2 linked regions of the Lichenihabitans psoromatis genome follow. The protein of the gene in region 1 binds, or shares a complex with, the protein of each later gene. Links are inferred from orthologs where the notes say so. Each region holds a gene or a part of one and is shown on either strand. Other genes may lie near its edges.

The links.
Region 2: the proteins of carA (region 1) and carB are in contact, whole or in part, in a solved structure (PDB 1KEE), measured with the Escherichia coli proteins. The link is inferred for Lichenihabitans psoromatis from one-to-one orthologs.

What each region holds. Positions count from the first base shown.
Region 1 is NZ_CP036515.1:1,228,921-1,234,537, forward strand. Bases 2,646-5,617 are described here. They hold carA (glutamine-hydrolyzing carbamoyl-phosphate synthase small subunit), read right to left. Parts: upstream 4,753-5,617; coding sequence 3,538-4,752; downstream 2,646-3,537. Other genes in these bases: EY713_RS05740 (Crp/Fnr family transcriptional regulator), read left to right, coding at 2,646-2,661; EY713_RS05745 (purine nucleoside phosphorylase YfiH/LACC1 family protein), read left to right, coding at 2,758-3,534; EY713_RS05755 (HesA/MoeB/ThiF family protein), read left to right, coding at 4,904-5,617. Outside these bases: EY713_RS05730 (acetolactate synthase 3 large subunit), read right to left, coding at 1-673; EY713_RS05735 (Crp/Fnr family transcriptional regulator), read right to left, coding at 912-1,628; more of EY713_RS05740, read left to right, coding at 2,098-2,645. UniProt on the Escherichia coli protein: Small subunit of the glutamine-dependent carbamoyl phosphate synthetase (CPSase).
Region 2 is NZ_CP036515.1:446,227-452,812, reverse strand. The notes cover bases 1,517-5,457. They hold carB (carbamoyl-phosphate synthase large subunit), read left to right. Parts: upstream 1,517-1,912; coding sequence 1,913-5,257; downstream 5,258-5,457. Other genes in these bases: EY713_RS02150 (hypothetical protein), read left to right, coding at 1,517-1,648. Also shown: hemF (oxygen-dependent coproporphyrinogen oxidase), read left to right, coding at 1-490; EY713_RS02155 (DUF2158 domain-containing protein), read left to right, coding at 609-806; more of EY713_RS02150, read left to right, coding at 1,037-1,516; transcription elongation factor GreA, read left to right, coding at 5,478-5,951; EY713_RS02135 (hypothetical protein), read left to right, coding at 5,983-6,474; EY713_RS02130 (mitochondrial fission ELM1 family protein), read left to right, coding at 6,478-6,586. UniProt on the Escherichia coli protein: Large subunit of the glutamine-dependent carbamoyl phosphate synthetase (CPSase).

The DNA.
Region 1 (5,617 bases):
TCGAGGCTTGCGGCCCCGCGTTGATGACGCCACCACCCGTATAGAACACGGGCTTCTTGGCGCGGGCCATCAGGTCGACGGCCTCGCGGATCTTGTCGAGATCGCCTTTGATCTTCGGCCGATACGTCTTGTGCTGCACGTTGCTCGGCCCCGTATAGGTTCCGAGCGCGAATTGGACGTCCTTTGGGATATCGATCAGCACGGGACCGGGCCGGCCGTGCGAGGCGACATAAAACGCCTCATGCAGGATCCGCGGCAGATCCTCGATGCTCTTCACCAGGTAGTTGTGCTTCGTGCAGTGGCGCGTGATGCCGGTCGTGTCACATTCCTGGAAGGCATCGGAGCCGATCAGGTGGGTCGGAACCTGTCCGGTGATACAAACGAGCGGGATCGAATCCAGCAGCGCGTCGGTCAATCCCGTGACCGCGTTGGTGGCGCCAGGGCCGGATGTGACCAACAGAACTCCGACTTTACCGGAGGAGCGCGCATAACCTTCCGCCGCATGGGCGGCGCCCTGCTCGTGGCGAACCAGAATATGACGGACGCTGGTCTGCTGGAAGATCGCGTCGTAGATCGGCAGGACAGCCCCGCCGGGATAACCGAACAGCGTCGTGACACCCTGATCCTTCAGAGCCTCCACGACCATTTGGGCTCCCGTCATCTGTCTCGACATAGCGTGCTCCGTTCGAACCGTTTTGGCTTTGGCTTGGAGGAATTGCAGGCAATAAAAAAGGCCCTCAAGGGGCCTTCGGGGTCAGCGCCGAACGTGGGAAGCGAGGTTTAACCTCGTCCCGCTCCAGGCGCTGTCGATACTACGAGAATGAGGTTGGACACAATGGCTCCATGCCAGCCGAAATCAAGCTCTGTTGGTATCAGCGGCTTGGAGAAGCGTCAAGCGGATGAGGCGCTCCTTACCGCATCGTTCCGATCAAACGTTCATATTCCGCCTCTGGAACGCCATAGCTGTCGCCTGCGATCTGTTCGAGCATCGGGCGATTGATCACACGGATATTGCCGCGGGTCGCCTTGATGACATGCGATCCCTCGAGCACATGGATGGCCTCGGTGACGCCGGATCGGCGGACCCCCAGCATGACGCCCAGAAATTCATGCGTCAGCGAGAGATCGTCCATCTCGAGCCGGTCATGTGTCATCAGAATCCAGCGCGCGAGCCGCTGGCCGATGATATTGCTCCCATTGGAGACCGCCGTGTAGTTCGTCTGCGTCATGTAAACCTGAACGAACCGCAGCAGCAGCGGCCGGAGCACGATGCTTTTCTCCATGACGTCCATCATGATCGAAACCGGAAGCCGATAGGCATAGCCTTTGCCTTGGACGATATGCATGCACGGGGATCGATCGACGCCAAGAACGACGTTGGAGGGGCCCATGCCGTCGCGCCCATAGATGCCGACCTCGAGCCGACGCCCCTCGGTCGTGATCGCAATCTGCGACATCAGGCCTTGTTCGGGGAAGAATGCAAAGTCGCAAGGCTCGTTTGGCTCGATGATCCGATCACCGAGTGTCCAGGTCACACGTTCGAGGCTGGATGACAGCAAGCCAAATTCGTCAGCCGGGAGTGCGGCCAGGAGACGATTGCGAATGTCCTTTTGATGAAGACCCGACAAAACTCTTCCGCAACCGGAGGGCTCGATCCCAATCAGTCCAACGACTTCATGGAACGATCGCGCCTAGGGCTTCTTTGGTCGAGCGGCATGCCTCGTACGATCGTCACGCGCAGGCGCTCTAAGGCGAGAGCGAACCTCTCTCAGCCGCTTGCGCCCTCAATCAAAGCAAGTGGTCCTTCGTGCATGTCATGAAGCCCAGGCGGCTGCCCTAACAATTGTTAGCAAGCCGCGAATGCGTCGGACCCGCTGACCTTTTGGCAAAGTTGGGACGCTATCTGACGCTTCTCGGGTCGGGCTTCAAAGAAGCGGGTGATGCGTCTAACAAAAAAACATGTTCGAACGCGTTTACACCAAGCTCAGGCTTTCGGATGTTATTTTGGGCCGGGAACCCCAGCTGATCGAACAGGTGGGACGGGTTCGGAGAGTTGAGGCTCACGAAAATTTCGTCCATCAGGGCGAAGCCTCAACGGTGCTGCATTTTCTTCTCACGGGCTACGCCTGCCGCTACAAGCTGCTGTCCGATGGACGTCGGCAGATCGCCGCAATCTTGGTGCCGGGCGACAGTTGCGACCTGCATGGCTTATTGCAAAAGACGCTCGACTACAGCGTCAAGACGCTCACCGATTGCACGATCGTCGAAATTCCTCGCAGCGCCGCGCTCGGCTGGACCGAGACTCACCCCCGCCTCACCCGCGCGCTCTGGTGGTCGTGCATGGCCGACGAAGCCGTGTTGCGCGAATGGCTGGCCAATGTGGCGCGCCACGACGCGCGGCAGCGGATCGCGCATCTCTTCTGCGATCTCCTGTTTCGCTTGCAGGCGGTCGGCCTTGCCGGGGAGAACAGCTACGATTTCCCGCTCACGCAGGAGGAGCTGGGCGACATGACCGGATTGTCGACGGTGCATGTCAACCGAACCTTACAAGAATTGCGGATCGATGGCTCCGTGATCCTCAAGGGTCGTCGCATGACGATCATCGATATCGAACGTTTGAAGACCATCGGGGCGTTCGAGGGCAGTTACCTCAAGGTTTAACCGATCGGCGGGCACTCCGCGCGTTCGTCTGGGCTGGGCATCGCCGCCCTTTCGGCGTTAAAGGTCGGGCCGGACCATTCTCCCGTGCGAGCCGCCATGACGTTATCTCCGATCCAGGCCGACGCGCTATCGCTGCCCGGCATCCGGCACGCTTTCTTCACCCGCGAAGGCGGCGTTTCGACCGGCGTCTATGCTGGGCTGAATGGCGGCGTTGGGTCGCGCGATGCGCCAGAGGCCGTCAAAGAAAACCGAGCTCGCATGGCGCTTTATCTCGGGGTCGCGCCGGACGACCTCGTCGTGCCGTTCCAGATCCATTCGGCCGATGCCCTGCTGATCGACGCCCCCTTTGCGTCAAACGATCGGCCGCGCGTCGATGGCCTCGTGACCAGAACGGCGGGTCTGGCGATCGGTGTGACGGGTGCGGATTGCGGCATCGTGCTCATGGCCGATGCCGAGGCAGGCGTTGTCGGAGCGGTCCATTCGGGCTGGAAGGGCGCGCTGACCGGCGCGCTCGAGGCCACGATCGACACGATGGTGCAGGCCGGTGCGCGGCTCGATGCCATCACGGCCGTGCTCGGCCCGACCATCGGGCAAGCGTCCTACGAGGTGGGGCCGGAATTCGTCGATCGCTTCGTCTCAACCGAGCGGACCAACGCGCGCTTCTTCACGCCCTCCCCCCGCCAGGACCATGCGTTGTTCGATCTCCCGGCCTTCATCGGGGCGCGACTGACGGGCGCCGGCATCGGCCGGTTCGTAGGGCTTGGCCTCGACACCTATCCGGACGAACGCCGCTTCTACAGCTACCGCCGGGCCACGCATCGGGGCGAGCCCGATTATGGCCGCCTGGTCGCGGCCATCGCGCTCGCCGGCTGACGATCAGGTCGTCGGCTGTGTCTTGGCGGCCTTATCGGCCGTCATCAGGTCGACGAACTGACGGAACAGGTAGTGGCTGTCACGCGGGCCGGGCGACGCCTCGGGGTGATGCTGCACAGAGAAGACCGGCTTGCCATTGAGCGCGATGCCGCAATTCGAGCCGTCGAACAACGAGACATGAGTCTGCCTCGCACTCGCCGGCAGGGTCGCGGGATCGACCGCGAAACCATGGTTCATCGACACGATCTCGACCTTGCCGGTGCCGGTATCCTGAACCGGGTGGTTCGCGCCATGGTGGCCCTGGTGCATCTTCATGGTCTTGGCCCCGACCGCCAGGGCCAGCATCTGATGTCCGAGGCAGATGCCGAAGGTCGGCACGCTGTTCTCGATCAGACCTTGAATGACCGGCACCGCATATTTGCCCGTCTCGTCCGGGTCTCCCGGACCATTTGACAGGAACACGCCATCCGGTTTGAGAGCCATGATCTCGTCGAGCCCGGTCGTCGCCGGCACCACGGTCACGGCGCAACCGGCATCGGCCAGCAGCCGCAGGATGTTGCGCTTCACGCCATAGTCGATCGCCACGACCCGATGTTGCGGCGCGGTCTGCTGGCCATAGCCGTCGCCGAGGTTCCAGACCGTCTCGGTCCATTCGTAGCGCTGGCGTGTGCTCACATCCGGCACGAGATCGGTCCCGACGATGCCATGCCAAGCGGCAGCCTGCGCCTTCAAGGCCTCGCGATCGAAACTGCCATCGGGATCATGCGCGATGACGGCATTCGGCATGCCCTTGTCGCGGATCAACGCCGTCAAGGCGCGCGTGTCGATGCCGCCCAGTCCGACGATCCCGCGTCGCTCGAGCCAACGCCCGAGATGCCCGGTTGCGCGATAGCTCGCCGGATCGGTGATCGGCGCATGCAGGATCACGCCGCGGATGCCCGTGGCGGCCGCCATGTTGACGGTTTCGATATCGTCCTCGTTGGTCCCGACATTGCCGATATGCGGGAACGTGAAGGTGATGATCTGCCCGGAGTAGGACGGGTCGGTCAGGATTTCCTCGTAGCCGGTCATCGCCGTGTTAAAGCAGACCTCGCCGACCGAGGTGCCGACGGCGCCGAAACCGACCCCCTCGAAGATCGTGCCATCCGCAAGGATCAGCAGCGCAGTGGCCTTCGGCTCGGTCCAGCCGCCAGTTGTGGTCTCGTCCTGGCTCGTCATCATGGCCTCGAAGTTTGGGAGGGCGGGGGGCGCAAGCGCCCGCTCACGCGCGTTGCATGCGATGTGTTGGGCTGCTCGACGCCTGTCAAGCCGTAAGTCGACGTTGACTTATCAAACCGAGCCCCGACATTGCGCGCATGAGTGCAGCCGCATGAGCTTGTCGTCCGAAGAGGTCGAGCGTTACGCCCGGCATATCGTGCTGCGCGAGATCGGCGGCCCCGGCCAGAACAAGCTGAAGGCGGCTCGCGTTCTGGTGATCGGGGCCGGCGGCCTCGGCGGCCCCGTGTTGCAATATCTCGCAGCCGCCGGCGTCGGCACGCTCGGCATCGCCGATGACGATCACGTTGCGCTGTCGAACCTGCAGCGCCAGGTTTTGTTCGCGACCGACGATATCGGTCGACCCAAGGCCGAGCGGGCCGGCGCGGCGCTGGCGGCCATCAACCCGCATGTCGCGATCGTGCTGCATCCGATGCGGATCACGGCCGACAATGCCGAAGGCTTGATCGCGACTTACGACATCGTCGTCGACGGATCGGATAATTTTGTCACGCGCTACGCCGTCTCCGACGCCTGCTACAGCGCGCGGCGTCCGCTCGTCACCGGCTCGATGGGCACATTCGATGGCGCAGTGACGACGCTGCGGCCGTTCGAGCGCAATGCAGCCGGCACCCCGAACCCGACCTATCGCTGCCTGTTTCCCGAGCCGCCGCCCGAAGGCAGCGTGCCGACCTGCGCCGAGGCGGGGGTGCTGGGCGCACTGACGGGGATCGTCGGGAGCACTATGGCGCTCGAAGTGATCCGCGAAATCGTCGGATTCGGCGAGGGATTGGTCGGCCGGCTTCTGCTGATGGACACCCGCTCGATG
Region 2 (6,586 bases), 780 kb from region 1 along the record:
CACGACGCAATCGTGGTTCGGCGGTGGAGCCGACCTGACGCCCGTGCTGGACAAGCGACGCCAGCAGGACGATCCAGATGCCCAGGATTTTCACGCCGCCTTCCGACAAGCCTGTGCGGATCACGCGGCGGTCGCGCCCTATGACAAGTTCAAGACGTGGTGCGACGACTATTTCCACTTGAAGCACCGGAACGAGCCGCGCGGCATCGGTGGTATTTTCTACGATTACCTCTCGGGAGATGCTTTCGACCCGCATCTTGCCTTCACGAAAGCGGTTGGGGAGGCGTTTCTCGATATCTATCCGAAACTCGCCATGCGGAACTTCGGAACGGGCTGGACGAGCGACAACGAGCGCGAGCAACTCGTTCGACGCGGACGTTACGTCGAATTCAACCTGCTTTACGATCGCGGCACGATCTTCGGCTTGAAAACGGGAGGCAACGTCGAATCGATCTTGTCGTCGCTGCCTCCTCGCGTCGAGTGGCCGTGACCGGCCGGCGGCGTTAGCTATATGCGACGATGGGGATTAGGCTTCGGCGTTGGGTCGTGTTAGACGCCGCGCGCGTCAACCCAACCGGGGCGGCGTCACCCCATGCGGAGGATCTGCTATGGACTTCAAAAAGGGCGATATCGTTCAACTCAAGGCCGGTGGCCCGGCCATGATCGTGACGGGAGAGGGCGCCGAAGGCGTCCAGGTTCTCTGGTACGGCGAGATGAGCGACGACATCAAGACCGGCACCGTTCCGGCGTTCTGTCTGGTCGAAGCCGAGATCGAAGAAGTCGACGACGAGCCGCTGGGTCACTGATCCGACGGATCGGTTGTGTCAGGAGGGGATCAGAGCCGAACGATTGTTCGGCTCTTTTTCGTTTTAAGGCGACGTAATCATCGTCCTTCGGCGTTCGTATGAATGACCGAGCGGTTCTCGTTCAGCAGCCCGGCTCGTTCGGCCTGCTCCGATCCAACGCGCATACCCGTTGCTTGCCCCGCGACCGAGCGGACGGCAGGCCCGGGGTTCTGCCAATGAAAGATCATCCCATGACGTTTTCACACTCAACAGTCGCGGCGGCCGCCGGCGCGCTCCTGCTTCTCTCCGGCGTCAGCGCATTTGCGGCCGACCCGGTCCACGTTCGCGGCACGGTTGCGTCCGTCGATGGCGCGAAGGTGACGATCAAGACCCGCGAAGGCAAGGACGTGACGCTCACGCTCGGCGACAATTGGAAAGTGGCCGGGGTCGTCAAGGCGTCGCTGGCCGACATCAAGCAAGGCACCTTCATCGGCACCGCCAACACGGTCGGGCCGGATGGCGCCAAGGCCCTCGAAGTCGTGGTGTTTCCGGACGCGATGCGCGGCACCGGTGAGGGCGATTACGGGTGGGATCTGAAGCCCAACAGCCAGATGACCAATGCCACCGTCAGCAACCCCGTTCAGGGTGTGGACGGCCAGACCGTGACGCTGTCGTACAAGGGTGGCGAGAAGAAAGTGACGATCCCGCCGAACGTTCCGATCGTGACGATCGTGGGCGCAACGGCGGCGGACGTGAAGCCGGGCGCGGCCGTGTTCATGGCGGCGGCTCCGGGCACTGCGCCGGATACGTTCGACAAGGGCTTCATGGCGGTCGGCAAGGACGGTATCGTTCCGCCCATGTGATCTGCCGCCTGGCTGATCTGACGCGTCATTGAACCGAATGCCCGGCCTCCCGTGCCGGGCATTTTTGTGTCGAGGCGCCGACCTCGCGCGAGCGCGCTTTCCAATTGGTCACTTTCCGTCTACTGACACCCGCCGGCCGGACTCATGTCCGGAGCTAAGAAAAACCAGCCGTTTTCATCGCCAGCCGTTCCGCCCCCGCTTAGAACGGCGCGTGTTTGATCGCGGCCGACGCGCAATTGCGGCTCTTGCCGCCCTGGGGACATGATGCCGAAACGGACCGATATCTCGACAGTCATGATCATCGGCGCCGGTCCGATTGTTATCGGGCAAGCGTGCGAATTTGATTATTCCGGGACCCAGGCCTGCAAGGCTCTGCGCGAGGAAGGCTATCGGATCGTCCTGGTCAATTCGAACCCGGCCACGATCATGACCGATCCGGACATGGCGGATCGCACCTATGTCGAGCCGATCACGCCCGACATCGTGGCTAAGATTATCGCGTTGGAGCGGCACGCCGTGCCGGGCGGCTTCGCGCTCCTGCCGACGATGGGCGGCCAGACGGCGCTGAATTGCGCGCTGGCGCTCGAAAAGATGGGCACCTTGGCGGAGCATGATGTCGAATTGATCGGCGCCACGGCGGCCGCGATCGACAAGGCCGAAGATCGCGAATTGTTCCGCGACGCGATGACGAAAATCGGCCTGGATACGCCCCGCTCGCATCAGATCAGCTCCTTGTCCGAAGCCTTGGCGATCATCGACGATATCGGCCTGCCGGCCATCATCCGGCCGTCCTTCACGATGGGCGGAACCGGCGGCGGCATCGCCTACAACAAGGCCGAATTCATCGACATCATCGAGCGCGGCATCGACGCCTCCCCGACCAGCAACGTGTTGGTCGAGGAAAGCGTGCTGGGCTGGAAGGAGTTCGAGATGGAGGTGGTCCGCGACAAGGCGGACAATTGCATCATCGTCTGCTCGATCGAAAATATCGATCCGATGGGCGTCCATACGGGCGACAGCATCACGGTCGCGCCGGCTCTGACGCTGACCGACAAGGAATATCAGATCATGCGGGACGCGAGTCTCGCGGTCCTGCGCGAGATCGGCGTCGAAACCGGCGGCTCCAACGTGCAATTCGCGATCAACCCCGAGAACGGGCGGATGATCGTGATCGAGATGAACCCTCGCGTGTCGCGCTCCTCCGCCTTGGCCTCGAAAGCGACCGGCTTCCCGATCGCCCGCGTGGCCGCGAAACTCGCGGTTGGCTACACGCTCGACGAGATCGCCAACGACATTACGGGCGGCGCCACGCCGGCCTCGTTCGAACCCACGATCGACTATGTCGTCACTAAAATCCCGCGGTTCGCATTTGAGAAATTTCCGGGCGCCGACCCGATCCTTACGACCTCGATGAAGTCGGTCGGCGAAGCGATGGCAATCGGCCGGACCTTTGCCGAAAGCCTGCAAAAGGCGCTTCGCTCGCTCGAAACCGGCTTGTCGGGTCTCGACGAGATCGAGATCGAAGGGCTCGGACGGGGCGACGATCGGGCGACCCTCCGGGCCGCGCTGGGCCGCCCGACCCCCGATCGGCTGCTCAATGTCGCGCAGGCGCTCCGTCACGGCATGAGCCACGACGATATCTACGAGGTTTGCCGGATCGATCGCTGGTTCATCGAGCGGTTGCAGGAGATCGTCGATCTTGAAACCAAAGTCCGTCGTTTCGGGGTGCCGAAGACCGCCGGCAACCTGCGAAGCCTCAAGGCGGCCGGCTTTGCCGATTCGCGGCTCGCCGCGCTGTCGGGCATGGCCGAAACAGAGATCGCGGCCTTGCGACACGCGCTCGGCGTCGTGCCGGTCTATAAGCGGATCGACACCTGCGCGGCCGAATTCGCCTCGCCGACCGCCTACATGTATTCGACTTATGCGGCTCCTTTCGGAAGCCATGGCGCGCTCGCCGGTGCTCCCGCCGACGAGGCTCGCCCGACCGATCGCGACAAGATCGTGATTCTCGGCGGTGGTCCGAACCGGATTGGACAGGGCATCGAGTTCGACTATTGCTGCTGCCATGCCTGTTTCGCATTGAGCGACGCCGGCTACGAAACCATCATGATCAATTGCAACCCGGAGACCGTGTCGACCGATTATGACACCTCCGACCGTCTCTATTTTGAGCCACTGACGGCCGAAGACGTGCTGGCGATCCTCCGCAAGGAACAGGAAAACGGAACCCTGAAGGGCGTCATCGTGCAGTTCGGCGGCCAGACGCCGCTGAAGCTCGCGACCGCGCTCGAGAAGGCCGGCATTCCGGTGCTCGGCACCTCTGTCGATTCGATCGATCTCGCGGAGGATCGCGACCGCTTCAAGCGGCTGCTCGATAAGCTCGGATTGAAGCAGCCGAAGAACGGCATTGCCTATTCGGTCGAGCAATCGCGCCTCGTCGTCGCAAGCCTCGGCCTTCCGCTGGTCGTTCGACCCTCCTATGTGCTTGGCGGCCGTGCCATGGCGGTGATCCGGGACGGGCAAGCGCTCGACGATTACCTGCTCGGCACATTACCCGGGCTGGTGCCGTCCGACGTGAAGGCGCGCTATCCGAACGACAAGACCGGTCAGATCAACACGGTGCTGGGCACCAATCCGCTGCTGTTCGACCGCTATCTGTCGGACGCGACCGAGATCGACGTCGATGCGCTTTGCGACGGCACGGAGGTGTTCGTGGCCGGCATCATGGAGCATATCGAGGAGGCGGGTATCCATTCGGGCGATTCGGCCTGCTCGTTGCCGCCCCATTCGCTGACCCCGGAGGTCATGGCCGAGATCGAGGCACAGACCAAGAAGCTTGCTCTGGCACTCGACGTCGGCGGCCTGATGAACGTGCAATATGCGATCAAGGACGGCGAGATCTACGTGCTCGAGGTCAACCCGCGTGCCTCCCGCACCGTGCCGTTCGTCTCCAAGGTCATCAACTTGCCGCTGGCCAAGATCGCCTCGCGCGTGATGGCGGGCGAGAAGCTCGCGTCCTTCGATCTCGGATCTCGGGCCAAAGAACAGCATGTCGGCGTGAAAGAAGCCGTCTTCCCGTTCGCTCGTTTTCCCAACGTCGATACCGTGCTCGGCCCGGAAATGCGGTCGACCGGCGAAGTGATCGGGCTTGCTCGCTCGTTCGCCGTGGCCTTCGCGAAAAGCCAACTCGGCGGGGGCACCAAGGTGCCGACCGCCGGTACGGTGTTCGTTTCGGTAAAGGACAGCGACAAGCCGCGCATCATGGCCAGCATCGAATTGCTGCTCGATCTCGGCTTCAAGATCCAGGCGACGGGTGGCACCCTGCGGGCGCTGCAGGCGTCCGGGCTGTCGGCGCAGAAGATCAACAAGGTGTCGGAGGGTCGGCCGCATGTGGTCGACCTCATCAAGAATGGCGAGATTCAACTGGTGATCAACACCACCGAAGGCGCGCAGGCGCTGTCTGACTCGCGCTCGATCCGCCAGGCCGCTCTGCTTCACAAAGTGCCCTATTACACGACGCTGGCGGGCGCGGTGGCGGCCACGCAGGGGATCCAAGCCTATCGCGGCGGTGATCTGCAGATCCGCGCCTTGCAGGATTACTTTCACTAAAACATGATGGGACGGCGACCTGCCGCTCCATCGACCCTGATCAATCGCGGTCAAGCTGATGACGGTTTGACCGCGATGGCTTATTGTCAGGCCACGACGGCGAAGCGATTTTCGCCGATGAGGATCCATCCCGGCCGGCGACCGGTCGCGGGACTTGAACGAAAGCGCGAGGCGTTGCGTTTGCACCGACCTCGATGTGATGCCGAAAGAGACGAAGCTCATGGATAAAGTGCCGATGACCGCATTTGGCCATTCCGCGCTGGAAGCGGAATTGAAGATGCGTCAGCAGGAAGAACGGCCTCGCATCATTCAGGCGATCGCCGAAGCTCGCTCGCACGGCGACCTTTCCGAAAATGCCGAATATCACGCCGCGAAGGAAGCGCAGTCGCATAACGAGGGGCGGATTGCCGAACTCGAGGACCGCTTGTCGCGCGCCGAGGTGATCGACGTCTCCAAACTCTCCGGCTCGAGCGTCATGTTCGGCGCGACGGTGACGCTGGTGGACGAAGATACGGACGAGGAGAAGGTCTATCAGATCGTCGGCGAGAACGAAGCCGATGTGAAGAGCGGCAAGGTTTCGATCACGTCTCCGACAGCGCGTGCTCTGATCGGCAAGAAGCCGGGCGACACCGTCGAGGTCAACACGCCCGGCGGCGGCAAAAGCTACGAAATCCTGAAAGTGACCTTCAAGTAAGCCGGTTTCGGCCTCGCGTGTGGAGATGTCAATGCTGGATCGCCGCCGCTTCTTAGGCGCAATCGTCGCGGTGCCGCTCGTTGCCGTCGCGGGTTCCGCATCGGCGCAAGCCGCAACTTCATTCCGCGCGATCGGGGTCGATACCTCGCCGCTGCTGCAATATGGCGGCGGCGGATCGGCGGCCGCCTTGCAACGAGTGCTGCCCGGCCAAATGCGAAAAGTCTTCGCCGATCTGCTGACACCAACGGATCCGCGGGCGCCAACGCTGGTGGCGCGGATTCGCTACATGTCTCTCACGTCCTATGCGGGCGGTTACACGGTCGACGCGATCGGCCCCAACGATACCATCGAGGGCGACGGCATCGTGATGAGCGGTGGACGGGAGATCGCGTCCACGCACGTGCTGACGACCCTGTCGCCGAGCTATAGCGGCGCTTATTACACCGAAGGCATCGATGCCATTCGGGTCGATTCTCTCGCCTATCAGTTCGCCTATTGGCTGCGCCGCGAGATGAACCTCTAGCCGGTGGCGGACGCGGACCTCGCTCTCGATCCTGAAAGCTCGCTTCTCCCCCCCGCGACGAGCTGCTGGATCGTCACCGACGGCAAGGCCGGCGATCTCATCCAATGCCTCG